DNA from 3 places in the Aquamicrobium lusatiense genome. Region 1 is predicted to be linked to each of the others. Evidence: riboswitches for the same ligand, from Rfam matches in the RefSeq annotation. Region 1 holds a riboswitch; each other region holds the start of a gene.

Region 1 (4,499 bases):
GCGAGCGTCTCGGCGGCCTCCACCGGCACGTTCTCGAATTCATAGGTGATGACATCGCTGATCGCGGCCAGTTCGGCCAGCCCGGCCGGATCGTCATAGGCAGCCACGATCTGCCGGTTCGCCACCTGCGCGGCCGGGCAACCGGCCTGCGGCTCCAGCACGGCGATGCGGTAGCCGAGGCGCGCGGCGGCCATGGCCAGCATGCGGCCAAGCTGGCCGCCGCCGACGATGCCGATTGTCGATCCGGGCGCCAGCATCACGCGTCGTCCTTCGGCTCGAAGGCAACCTTGTCGGTCTGCGCGGCGCGCCAGCCTTCCAGCCGCCCGGCCAGCGCATCGTCGGTGAGCGCCAGAACAGCGGCGGCGAGAAGTGCCGCATTGACCGCGCCGGCCTTGCCGATAGCCAGCGTGCCGACCGGAATGCCGGCCGGCATCTGCACGATCGACAACAGCGAATCCTGTCCGGACAGCGCCTTCGATTCCACCGGCACGCCGAACACGGGCAGCGAGGTCATCGCCGCCGTCATGCCCGGCAGATGGGCGGCCCCGCCGGCGCCAGCCACCACCACCTTGTAACCGGCAGCCTTCGCGCCGTGGGCAAAGTCATAGAGACGTTGCGGCGTGCGATGCGCGGAAACGATGAGGCTTTTGTGGGAAACACCAAGTTCGGCGAGCGTTTCGGCGGCGTGACGCATGGTCGCCCAGTCGGACTGGCTGCCCATGATGATGGCGACATCGGCTTGTCGGTCGGTCAATGGCCTGCTCCCGTCAGCTAAAGCGGCGACGTAGCGGAATTTTCGCCCCCCCGCAAGGACGAGAAGCGCTGCGGGCACTGCTGATCCCGTACTGTCCGAATTGACACGCCGTGCCAGCGATGCTTAGCGTCGCAACCGGAACTGGTTCCGATTACGGATAAAAAGGGAACACGGTCTGCCGCATTGCCGGCAAAGCCGCGACTGCCCCCGCAACTGTAGCCGCCGAGCCTCCCCCGATATGCCACTGGATCTTGACGGTCCGGGAAGGCGGCGGGAGGCAATGACGCGGAAGTCAGGAGACCTGCCGGTTCCGGTCACCCATGTCTGATCTCGGGGTGAGATCGGGCGCGGCCGTCCGCAGCGGTGACACGAAACGTGTTGCCGCGTGCCGGTACGGCCGAAGGGTGCAGACTGCACCTCCCCTGCCTGCCAGCTCCCGGTGAAAGGCTGTTTTTCCGGGCGCTCCCGTGCCCGGCAGGGGGAAATGACGATGAGAACAACGATTCTGGCTGCCGGCATCTGCTCGCTGACGCTTACCGGTGCCGTCCGGGCGCAGGATGAAGGCCAGCAGGCCGGCGATGTCATCGAGCTGAAGACAATCTCGGTAACCGCCAACCGCACCCCGACCCGGAAGAACAAGGTCGGCTCTAAGGTGGAGCAGATCACGCAGGCGGAAATCGGGGGGAAATCCCGTCCGGTCCTCAGCGACTATCTGAACCTGCTGCCCGGCGTTTCGGTTGCCAGAAATGGCGGCCTCGGCGGCACGACCGGCCTTTTCGTGCGCGGTCTTGGCTCCGGCTACGTCAAGACGCTCTACAATGGCATCGACATTTCCGACCCGACCGGCACACAGGTGCTGACGCATTACCAGTATCTTCTCACCGGCGGCATCAGCAATGTGGACGTTCTGAAGGGCTCCCAGAGCACCCTCTACGGTTCCAGTGCCATAGCCGGTCTGGTGAACATCTCGACGCTCGGCCAACCGGACAGCGGAGTTCACCATACGGTTGAGGCCGAGGGCGGTTCTTTCGGCACCGTGCGGGGCCGCTACGGATTTACCGCTGCGAACGAAGGATCGGGATTCGCAGGCAACGTCTCGGGGTTGCACACCGACGGCATCTCGGCTCTGGCAGACGGCCGGGAGCGGGATGGCCTCGACAGTCTGAATATCGACCTCACCGCCGAACACAGGATCAACGAAGCCTTTTCGGTCTTCGGCTCGGTCTTGCACCTCAATTCAAAGGCCGAATTCGATGGCAACGGCCCCGACGATCCCGACAGCTATGAGCGGGCGAGGATGACCGGAGGCCGGTTCGGACTCAATTTCGATCTCATGGACGGCAGGCTGAAGAACACCGTCTCCGCTCAAGGTTTCAAATCCGACCGGGAGAGCGTGTGGGGCGGTTTCCCCAGCTCCTTCATCGGCACAAGGCAGAAGATCGATTATCAGGGATCGTTCGAGGCGACGGAAAGAGTTCTCCTGCAATATGGCCTCGACCATGAGAAACAGGAAGCCGACGATGCCGGCGGCGGCAGCCCGCTGGGCAAGTTCGATCTTACCGGCGTGTGGGCTCAGGCGGTCCTCGAACCGGTGAATGATCTGGTGCTCACCGCTGGGCTTCGCCATGACGAGCATTCCGAATTCGGCGGCCACACCACCTATCGCGGCACGGCGTCCTACCTGTTTGCCACCACAGGAACCCGCCTTCATTCATCTTATGGAACAGGTTTTCTGGCTCCAAGCCTCTACCAGCTTTACGCCCCCTCCAGCGTGGGCAACCCCAACCTTCAGCCGGAGACGAGCCGCAGCTTCGATATAGGTGTGGAGCAGCATTTGCTGGGCGGGGCGCTGACGGCCGATGTCACCTACTTCCACATCAGGGTGGACGACAAGATCGACTGGATAAACGATTTCAGCTATCCGTGGGGCGGCTACTACGACCAGACACCCGGAACCACGCGCTCGAAAGGCGTCGAAGCTTCCTTCACCTACGCCGCCACCGGCTGGCTCGACCTCGGCGGCTCCTACACCTATACGGATTCGCGCAAGGCGGACGGCACCCGCAACGTCCGCATTCCGCGACATGCCGTTGTCCTTTCGGCCGAAGCCCGGCCTGCCGAAAAGTGGACCATTGGCGCAGACGTGAAATTCGTCGCGGATGTCGTGGACGGCGGCGCAAAGCTGGATGATTATGTGCTGCTCAACGCCAAAGTCGCGTACCAGCTCACGGAGTCCACGCAGATCTACCTTCGGGGTGAAAATCTGCTCAACGAGAACTACCAGACCGTGAAAGGCTACGGCACACCCGGCATCGCTGCCTTCGCCGGAATCAAGGCGAAGTTCTAAAGCAGTTCCAGCAAAAGTGCGAAGCAGTTTTGCGTCCGGAACTGCGTGGAAACAAGGAGATAGAGCATTGGAAGTGATCCCTTTTTCACCGGAAATGCTCTAGTGTCCGAAGGCAACCGCCGAAAGCATTCCCCTTTGCGCGCCATTTTTGCTGGATGGCGCGCAAATCTGCTGATGGCATTTGCCTTGGGTCTTTCCGTGATGCCGACCCTTGCGCAGGACACCCCGCCACCCCGCGTCGTTTCCATGAACCTGTGCACCGACCAGCTCGCCATGCTGATCGCCGGCGAAGGGCAGCTTCATTCCGTCTCGGTGCTGGCCAGCGATCCGCGCAGCTCGGCGATGGCGCGGCAGGCCGAAGCCTTCGTGACCAATCACGCGCTTGCCGAGGAAATCTTCCTCATGGAACCCGACCTCGTTCTCGCCGGCACATTCTCCTCGCGCGCCACGGTCGGGTTGCTGCGCCGTCTGGGATTCAGGGTGGAGGAATTCGCCCCGGCAACCTCCTTTGACGATGTCCGTGACCATATCGCCCGCATCGGTGAACTCCTCCACCGCCAGCAGCGCGCCGCTGAGCTGATCGCCGAGGTGGACGCCGGTCTTGCGCGTCTCGCCTCCGGCCCGCAATCCGGCCGCACCATCGCGCTCTACGAGCCAAACAGCTATACGGCGGGCAGCGGTACGCTGGCCAACGAGATCTTCACCGCGGCGGGGCTGGTCAACATCGCCGAAAGGCTGGGGATCGCCGGCTCGGCGCGCCTGCCGCTGGAGCAGCTCATCATGGCAAAACCCGATCTGATCGGCCGTTCCAGCAGCGACTACGGCGCACCGGCGCTGGCGCAGGAAAACCTCGTCCACCCGGCTTTCCGCGCCCTCGCAGGGCAGAAGGTCGTCGATCTGCCGGTCGCGAAAATGATCTGCGGCGCGCCCTTCACCCTCGATGCCGCCTTCATGCTGCAGGATGCGGCGGGGGAACAGAACCAGCCATGAACGCCGATCATCGTTATCATCTTCTGATCGCGCTGCTTGCCGCGCTCACCCTGGTGCTGTTCCTGCTGTCGCTGACGGTCGGCCCGGCGGCGGTCGGCTTTGCCGACAGCATGGCGGCGCTGTTCTCCGGCAAAGCCGATGGCGTTGCCCTCATCATGCGCGAGATCAGGCTGCCGCGCGCCATTCTCGGGCTGATGATCGGCGCGACGCTCGGCCTCTCCGGCGCTGTCCTGCAAGGCTATCTGCGAAACCCTCTGGCCGAACCCGGCCTGCTCGGTATCAGCGCCTCCGCCTCGCTGGGTGCCGTTCTTGCCATCTATACCGGCCTGTCCGCCGCCTTCCTGCTCGCTCTGCCGCTTGCCGCCCTTGCCGGCGCGGTAGCAGCCGTTCTGGTCGTGCAGGCCCTTG
Region 2 (4,499 bases), on a different contig from region 1:
GGCTGCTGTTGCGTCGAAGGTGGCGTTTTTTTGAAACCATCGACGGGCAAGGCAAACTCTCAGCCCGGAATTCTGCCGGTATCGTTGACTGGCCTGCCCCGCACGGCGAAGGCTGTGACCTGCGACACGATGTTCCGCTGGGTCAGCCATTTGTTTGACATTGATCAACCGGGCCGACGCCCTACCTTCTATGTTTGGGAAGCAAACCACAGGAGGCGACATGTCAAACACCCCGCATACCCTCGGCGAAGAATTCCCCGGCAAGCTCGATGCAATTCATGCTCTCAAGGCGCAGGATCCGGAGTTCGCCCGTGTCCTCGAAGAGTATGACGACGTCAACGATCAGATACACAGGTCCGAGACGCGTATCGACACGATCAGCGACGATGCCGAAACGGAACTGCGCCGCCGCCGCCTTGCTCTCAAGGACAAAATTGCCTCCGCGCTGAGCTGATAGTAAATCAGCGCAAATTATGTTCGGTGTAGCGGTGACTTAAGCATAATCCTTACCTATCGTAAGGTTATATCCGATGCCACTCAGATATTTTTCTCCTCTGAGTGGCTTCATTTCATTTTGTGTATGTTTAATTTATTATTAACTATTCAAATATCTGTATTTTATGGAATTTTGATCTTCGTAACGAAATGTGTCTTTTATGTTACAGACATTTTACGACGACGATCGTAAGTTAATTTCACGATTTCAACTAAGAGGTTTTGTCATGAGAAAAGTTCTCTCTCTTGCTGCTGTTGCAGTCATTCTTGCTTCGGGTGGCGCTTATGCTGCTGATGCGATTGTTTACAGCGAGCCTGCCCCGGTGGCCCCGGCGTCCTTCTATAGCTGGACCGGCGGTTATGTCGGCTTCAACCTTGGCTATGGCGGTGGCAAGGCAAAGCATCCGTTCAGCGTCACCGACACCACGGGTACGCTGGCCAGCGGTTCGCTGAATATGAACTCCAGCGGTTTCCTTGGCGGCGTTCAGGCGGGCTGGAACTTCCAGGCCGATCAGATCGTCTATGGTGTGGAGGCTGATTTTCAGGGTGGAAACGTCAAGGGCGAAACCAATATCTCCGCCAATGTGCTTGGCGCTGGCACTCTTGATGCTGCCATCGGCACGAAGCTGAACTGGTACGGCACGGTCCGCGCCCGTCTCGGCTATACGGCGACCGACCGCTTCCTCGTCTACGCCACGGGTGGTCTCGCCTATGGCGAAACCAAGAGCTATGCCAAGGGCGATCTGGGCGGTACCGCCTTCAACGAAAGCGTGAAGAAGACGAAGACCGGCTGGACTGTGGGTGCGGGTGCGGAATATGCCGTGACCGACAACTGGACCGTGAAGTCGGAATATCTCTACACCGATCTCGGCAAGGCGAATGTGTTCTCGGACACCATCGGTGGTGCTGATGTCAACATTGACCGGAAGTTCAACTTCCATACGGTCCGGGTTGGCTTCAACTACAAGTTCTGATCTGGTTTCTCTCTGGAGCGTTTCCAGGAAAAGTGGAGATACTTTTCCGGTTCGGAAATGCGCCAAAACAAAGACTTAGAGCCGTTCAATGATTCCGTGAAACACTGAACGGCTCTGAAATCGAAGCCCCGGCAATCAGCCGGGGCTTTTTTTGTTCAGATGCCGGCACTGAAGAACCTGATATTGGCATTTGCGACTTAAAGATATAAACATTCCTTTATATCCTATTGACTTCGGACTGCAATTGCAGGAAGGTGCGCGTGCCTAGGTTCTCCGGTCGTTGCGTGCAACGCGCCGGGGCTAAGAGGGAAGCCGGTGCCTCGTCTTTTCGGGAAAGCCGGAGCTGCCCCCGCAACTGTAAGCGGCGAGCTGATGTCCAGCATGTCACTGGGGTGAAACCCCGGGAAGACGGGCAGCAGCGCCGACCCGCGAGCCAGGAGACCTGCCTTGGCGAAATAACGTCCACGGGCGGGGTGTCCCGGTGTGCCGTAGCGGAGACCGCGTCGCGGTCGATCCTGCTATGTGTCCGCTGACCCATGCCCCCAACTTATTGGGGTAAGTCATGTCTCAAACCGCAATTTCCGATGCTTCCCCGGGAGCGCCGCCTGTCGATCGCCGACCGGCCGCGAGGAATAACGATTTCACGTTTCGCCTTAAGAGCGTTCGTTTCGATGAGGATTATCGTCCCGCGGACAGCACGCGTATCACGACCAATTTCGCCAATCTGGCCCGGGGCGAGAACCGTCAGGAAAACCTGCGCAATGCCCTGAGGATGATTGACAACAGGTTCAACGCACTGGCGCATTGGGACAACCCCAAAGCTGATCGTTATTCTGTCGAGCTTGAGATCATTTCGGCTGAGATGACCATTGGCGATGAAGGCGACAGCGATGCCTTCCCGCTTATTGAAATATTGAAAACGATTATCGTTGATCACAAGACCAATGAGCGCATCGAGGGCATTGTAGGGAATAATTTTTCCTCTTACGTGCGCGACTATGACTTCAGCGTGCTGCTGCCGGCGCATAACAAGGATCGGGCTGAATTCAGCATTCCCGATGATTTCGGTGATCTTCATGGAAAATTGTTCAGGTGCTTCCTGAACTCAAATGCCTATAAAGAGCATTTCAACAAGCCTCCGGTCATTTGCCTGAGCGCGTCAAGCAGCAAGACATACCGCCGGACAGAAAACCGTCATCCTGTATTGGGCGTTGAGTATCAGCAGGGCGAGCTATCTTCGACCGATCTGTATTTCAAGAAGATGGGGTTGAAGGTTCGCTATTTCATGCCTCCGAACAGCGTTGCGCCGTTGGCCTTCTATTTTGTCGGCGACCTGCTCGGTGACTACACCAATCTGGAGCTGATCAGCACCATCAGCACGATGGAGACTTTCCAGAAGATTTACCGGCCCGAGATCTACAACGCCAATTCTGCTGCGGGGGCACACTATCAGCCAAGCCTGAAGCATCAGGACTATTCACTGACCCGGATTGTCTACGATCGCGAAGAACGCAGCCGGCTGGCCATCGAGCAGGGAAAATTTGCCGAAGAGCACTTCATCAAACCATACAGGGCCATTCTTCAGCAGTGGTCCGCCAACTACGCTCTTTGATTGAACGGAAACAAAAGGTCATCTGTCTTGAAAACGCTTTTGCCTACATCAACAGCCGGCAGCCTGCCAAAACCCTCCTGGCTTGCGGAACCTGAGAAGCTCTGGTCGCCATGGAAGCTGCAGGACGAGGAACTGGCCGAGGGCAAACGGGACGCTCTGCGCTTGTCTCTGGACGATCAGCGACAGGCGGGCATCGACATCGTCAGCGACGGCGAGCAAACGCGCCAGCATTTTGTCACGACGTTTATCGAAAACCTCAACGGTGTCGATTTCGAGAAGCGTGAGACGGTCCGAATTCGCAATCGCTATGATGCGAGTGTGCCGACGGTGGTCGGCGATGTTTCCCGCCAAAAGCCGGTTTTTGTCGAAGATGCCAAATTTCTGCGTCGGCAGACCACGCAGCCCATCAAATGGGCTCTGCCCGGTCCGATGACCATGATCGATACGCTCTATGATGCCCACTATAAGAGTCGCGAGAAACTGGCCTGGGAGTTCGCCAAAGCCCTCAATGAGGAAGCCAGGGAACTGGAGGCTGCCGGCGTCGATATCATCCAGTTCGACGAGCCCGCATTCAACGTCTTCTTTGATGAGGTGAATGACTGGGGGGTGGCGACCCTCGAAAAGGCAATGGAAGGGCTCAACTGCGAAACTGCGGTGCACATCTGTTATGGCTACGGCATCAAGGCCAATACAGACTGGAAAACGACGTTGGGATCGGAGTGGAGGCAGTACGAAGAATCTTTCCCCAAACTCCAGAAATCCAGCGTCGATCTGATCTCGCTCGAATGCCACAACTCGCATGTTCCAATCGACCTGATTGAACTCATTCGAGGTAAGAAGGTGATGGTGGGTGCCATTGACGTGGCGACGAATACCATCGAGACGCCGGAAGAAGTCGCCAGCACTCTGCGAAAGGCTCTGCAGTTCGTTGATGCCGACAAACTCTATCCCTGCACGAACTGCGGCATGGCGCCGTTGTCTCGTCAGGTCGCGACAGGCAAGCTGAAAGCTTTGAGCGCAGGCGCGGAAATCGTCCGCAGAGAACTTTCGGCTTAGAGCATATCTGCTTTTCCCTGAACCGCAGAAATGCTCTATCTCTTTGTTTTGGAAGCATTTATGCGATGCCAGATGTTTCCATCTGGCTGCAAAAATGCTCTGGAGCCTTTCCCGGATCGGTCTGGCCGTTTTGTCTAAATGGTCATTCCGATCCTGCGCTTGAGGGTCCGGTGGGTGAGGGCTGCTCCTCCCGCACCGGATTTCTTCCTCCGGCCGTAATGCGGTAGATTGCGTGACGCCGATCGAAAGAACCGTTTCGCTGACTGAACCATTGTGAACAGAGCGGCAACGGATGAAAGCCAAGCATTTGAATATGCTGCACATTGGTTTTCCCGGAATTAACCCGCCCTTAAATTGCCTTA
Region 3 (4,499 bases), on a different contig from region 1:
CCAACCTGACCCGTGACGGTCTGCTGACCGGCGAAGACCGGGGCATGCTCAAGCTCGGCTACTTCAACTGGGGTGTGAAGGACTATATCGCACGGTCGGTCCGTAACGGCTCGGGGCCGCTGACGCTGAACATCGAGAACATCGACCGGGCGAAGTTCTCCGGCATCGAGCTTTCCGGCCGCTACGAGATCGGCGGTTTCACGGCCGATCTCTCGGCCAACTACTTCCTCAACGTCGAGTATTGCCGCACCGCCGGCACCTGCGAGAACAAATCGCTCTACGGCGACTATGCCACCAACCATGTGCAGCCGGAATATACGATCGACCTGACGCTGTCGCAGAAGCTGCTCGAAGATCAGCTTACGGTTGGCGGGCGCATTTCCCATGTCGGCCCCCGCGCCATCGGCCATGGCGACGTGACCGCGCAGGGCGCCAGCGAGTTCATCTCCCTTGTCGACTGGAAGCCCTACACGCTTGTCGATGTCTTCGCCGAATACAGGATCACCGAGGACCTGACCGCTGCGGTGCGCGTGGAGAACCTGTTCGACCGCTTCTATGTCGATCCGCTTGGCCTTGTTACGCAGCCGGGACCGGGCCGGACTTTCTATGCGAGCCTGACGGGATCCTTCGGTGGCGAGCAGAGTTTCCAGCCGTTCAGCAATCCGCTCGCCGGGTTGTCGGGCGGCCACGGCGCGGCGCGCGGTGGCGAAGCTGCGGCCATCGACTGGAGCGGGCTCTATGCCGGCGTGCATGCCGGCGGCGCCTTCGGCCGCACATGGGGCTCCACGACGACGCTCGACGGTTCCGACAGCACCATCGCTGCCCGGGAATCGGCGGATCTCAAGCTCAACGGCGCCATGTTCGGCGTACAGGCCGGCTACAACTGGCAGCTCGACAACGGGGTTGTGTTCGGTCTGGAGGGAGACTGGAGCAAGACCTACAACATCACCGGATCGAAGAAGGTTCTGTCCACCGATCCCGTTCTGGCGGCCAAGGGCCATGCCGATGCCTATACGAGCTACGACATCGACTGGATGGCCAGCCTGCGCCCGAAGATCGGCTACGCTTTCAGCAACCGCTTCATGGCCTATGCCTCGGGTGGACTGGCGCTCGCCCGCGAAACACAGTGGCGCGACCAGTACATTTCCGACCAGGCCGATGAAACCCTCCCCAACGGTACGCAAACGACCGTTTTCTCCGTCGAGAAGGCCGCCGCCACACGCGCCGGCTTTACCATCGGCGGCGGTCTCGAATATGCGCTGAACGACAACTGGTCGATCAAGGCCGACTATACCTACAGCCGCTTCGGCAAGAAAGATTTCAGGTTCAGAAATGCCCGTGCCGGCACAGGCAAGGATTATACTACCTCGACGACCACCGTCGTCGGATATGAAACGGTCGACCCTTCGCAGGACCCCAGCATGGCATGGCTGTGCGACATGGATCCGAGCTTCTGCACGCCCTATGAAAAGCCCATCTATGAGACGACGACCACCAACCATCCGGGCAGTTCGAGCACCGTGAACGGCCGCAATGCCTCAAACGCTCTCGATTTCCACATGATCAAGGTCGGGCTGAACTACAGGTTCTGAGATCAGCAGATCACGAAACAGCACCTGAAGGGCTTTACCGCAGCGGGAGGCGCCCAAATCGGGCGTCTCCGTGCCGGACGTGCCACCCACGGCAAGATCGGCAGGGTGCTCGCACAGGCCGGCGAGCGTCAGAGCCTCTCTCCCTGCAACAACTGCATCCGGCAGCTCTTTCAGCCTCATCATGGGTCAAGGCAGGAGCGGGCTTGCAAGCTGTGATCTTCCCCCGACAGGGGCCGCAAAAGGCTCTGGGGAAGGCGCGACGAATAGCTTGAAAAGCCTGACGCACATGCGATACGAGCAGGTGTCGGTTTCCGCAAGGAACGAAGAGGGAATTCGCCGTAGGCTTCAAAAAGGCCTGCGAAACGAAACTGCCCCCGCAACTGTAGGCGGTTGAGTCCTCTCCCCGAAATGCCACTGGGCTTCGGCCCGGGAAGGTGGGGAAGGGACGGTGACCCGTCAGTCAGGAGACCTGCCGACAACTGGAACTGAATGTGCCGGGCGGGGTGCCCGGGAGAGGTTGTCGATGAAGCCGTCCCTGCCTGTACGGGCTCTATTGCGCATCCGTGGCGATGCGCGGCTTTCCATTGCCGTCCCGACCCGAAGCCTTCGGTCCCTGCCGCAAACCGATCGGAGAACTTCGCGTCATGACCTTCCCGCGTCTGGCACTTGCCGCCGCCAGCCTTGCGCTGCTCACGGCCCATGCGTCCGCTGAACCCACCAGATACCCGCTCACGCTGGAAAACTGCGGTGAGACGATCACCTTCGACAAGGCTCCAGCCACGAGCGTAACCGTCGGACAGGCCGCCACCGAGGCGCTCTATGCCCTTGGCCTGGGCGACAAGGTGACCGGCACCTCCGTCTGGTTCACCGACGTTCTGCCCGAGCACAAGGCGATCAACGACAAGGTCGAGCGCCTTGCCGACAACGACCCGAGCTTCGAAAGCGTCGTGGCGAAGAAGCCCGGCGTCGTTGCCGTCCAGTTCATCTGGCATGTCGGGCCGGAGGGCATCGTCGCCACCCGCGAGCAGTTCCACGAGGTCGGCATCCCGACCTATGTGATGCCTGCCGATTGCGTGGCCAAGGACAACTCGGTCGGCGTCGACGGCACCCGCACCGCCGCCTTCTCGACCGAAACCATCCATCAGGGCGTGCGCGAGCTTGCCGAAATCTTCGACGTGCAGGACAAGGGCGAGGAAGTCGTCGCCGATCTGGTCAAGCGCGAGCAGGATGCGGTCGAGCGCGCAAAAGCACTCGATCTCAAGGACGTGTCGGCCGTGTTCTGGTTCTCCAGCGCCGACATGAACATCGATCCCTATGTCGCCGGTCGCAAGGGCGGTCCGGCCTACATGCTGGACAAGCTCGGCATCCGCAACATCGTGGAATCGGATGAGGAATGGCCGGTCGTGGGCTGGGAAACCATCGCCAAGGCCAACCCGACGCTGATCGTGATCGCAAAAATGGATCGCCGCCGCTTCCCTGCCGACGACTTCGAGAAGAAGCTCGAATTCCTGAAGAGCGATCCGGTTGCCAGCCAGATGGATGCGGTGAAGAACAACCGCATCGTGGTGATGGACGCCCATGCCATGGACGCCACCATGCGCACGGTTTCCGGCATCGAGGTGCTGGCGGACGCGCTGGTCGAAAAGGGCATCGCCAGGTGACCATTACCACCGCAGGCCGGCCTTCCGTAGCGCGCCTGTGGTGGCGCTGGCCTGCGGGGCTCGTCGCCATGGCGGCGACGGTCTTTGCCGGCACCTGCATCGGGGAGACGCCCATTCCGCTCTCCATCGTGGTGCAGACGCTGGCCAACAAGGTTCTGGGTGCTGCCTATCCGCTCGATCCGATCGACATGGGCATCATCTGGAACTATCGCCTTCCGCGTGCGCTGGTGGCCGCATCCTGTGGCGCGGGGCTGGCGCTGTCCGGCCTCGTGCTGCAATCGCTGCTGCGCAATGCGCTGGCCGACCCCTATCTGCTCGGCATCTCCGCCGGTGCCTCGACGGGTGCGGTGACGGTGACGATTGCCGGCATCGGCGGCGGGGCGGTATCCATGTCGCTCGGCGCCTTCGCCGGTGCGGTCACCGCCTTCCTGCTGGTCGCCCTGCTGGCACGGGCGGCGGGCGGCGGCGTTTCCACGCGCGGCACAGGACAGATCATTCTGGCGGGCATCGCCGGCTCGCAACTCTTCAACGCACTGACCTCCTTCATCATCACCAAATCGGCCAATGCCGAACAGGCGCGCGGCATCATGTTCTGGCTGCTCGGCAATCTGAGCGGCGTGCGCTGGCCGGATGTAACGCTGGCCGTACCCATCGCCCTGACCGGGCTGATTGCCTGCGTCTGGCATGCGCGCGCGCTCGATGCCTTCGCCTTCGGCGCCGACTCCGCAGCCTCGCTGGGCATTGCCGTGCGCAGGGTGCAGGTCGTGCTGATCGGGTTGACCGCGCTGGTCACTGCCGTCATGGTTTCCATCGTCGGCTCCATCGGCTTCGTCGGGCTGGTCATCCCGCATGCCGCGCGTTTCGTCGTCGGCGTACGCCATGGGCGCCTGGTGCCGGCGACGGCACTGACGGGCGCAGCCTTCCTCATCGCGGCTGACGTGCTTTCGCGCACCATGATCCCCGGTCAGGTGCTGCCGATCGGCGTCATCACGGCTTTGGTCGGCGCGCCGGCCTTCGCCCTGATCCTGCTCAGGGGACGCCGCCGGCCATGATCCTTGAAGCAAGCAATCTCGGCTGGAGCGTGCGCCGTCTCCGGATCGTGCAGGGCGTGGATCTTTCCGTGCGCGAGGGCGAGACGTTTGGACTGGTCGGTCCCAACGGTTCGGGCAAATCGACCCTGCTGCGCCTGCTTGCCGGAATTCTGAAGCCGACAACGGGCAAAGTCGCCGTGGAAGGGCAGCCGCTT

What was found. A riboswitch is a leader RNA that binds a small molecule or an ion and turns the genes downstream of it on or off. The one in region 1 is predicted to bind cobalamin.
Region 2: it holds a riboswitch for cobalamin, as region 1 does, so the genes downstream of both, HNR59_RS15470 (DUF1852 domain-containing protein) here and HNR59_RS01235 (TonB-dependent receptor plug domain-containing protein) in region 1, are expected to answer to the same signal.
Region 3: it holds a riboswitch for cobalamin, as region 1 does, so the genes downstream of both, HNR59_RS20160 (ABC transporter substrate-binding protein) here and HNR59_RS01235 (TonB-dependent receptor plug domain-containing protein) in region 1, are expected to answer to the same signal.

Annotation. Positions count from the first base shown of each region.
Region 1 is NZ_JACHEU010000001.1:232,691-237,189, forward strand. It holds gene HNR59_RS01225 (5-(carboxyamino)imidazole ribonucleotide synthase) at 1-260, opposite strand, end outside; gene purE (5-(carboxyamino)imidazole ribonucleotide mutase) at 257-754, opposite strand; cobalamin riboswitch at 880-1,077, shown strand; gene HNR59_RS01235 (TonB-dependent receptor plug domain-containing protein) at 1,245-3,101, shown strand; gene HNR59_RS01240 (ABC transporter substrate-binding protein) at 3,237-4,091, shown strand; gene HNR59_RS01245 (FecCD family ABC transporter permease) at 4,088-4,499, shown strand, end outside.
Region 2 is NZ_JACHEU010000002.1:297,970-302,468, reverse strand. It holds gene HNR59_RS15480 (HP1242/YdcH family protein) at 221-454, shown strand; gene HNR59_RS15475 (outer membrane protein) at 723-1,469, shown strand; cobalamin riboswitch at 1,719-1,933, shown strand; gene HNR59_RS15470 (DUF1852 domain-containing protein) at 2,032-3,081, shown strand; gene HNR59_RS15465 (methionine synthase) at 3,109-4,137, shown strand.
Region 3 is NZ_JACHEU010000008.1:40,413-44,911, reverse strand. It holds gene HNR59_RS20165 (TonB-dependent receptor domain-containing protein) at 1-1,592, shown strand, start outside; cobalamin riboswitch at 1,881-2,083, shown strand; gene HNR59_RS20160 (ABC transporter substrate-binding protein) at 2,237-3,253, shown strand; gene HNR59_RS20155 (FecCD family ABC transporter permease) at 3,322-4,305, shown strand; gene HNR59_RS20150 (ABC transporter ATP-binding protein) at 4,302-4,499, shown strand, end outside.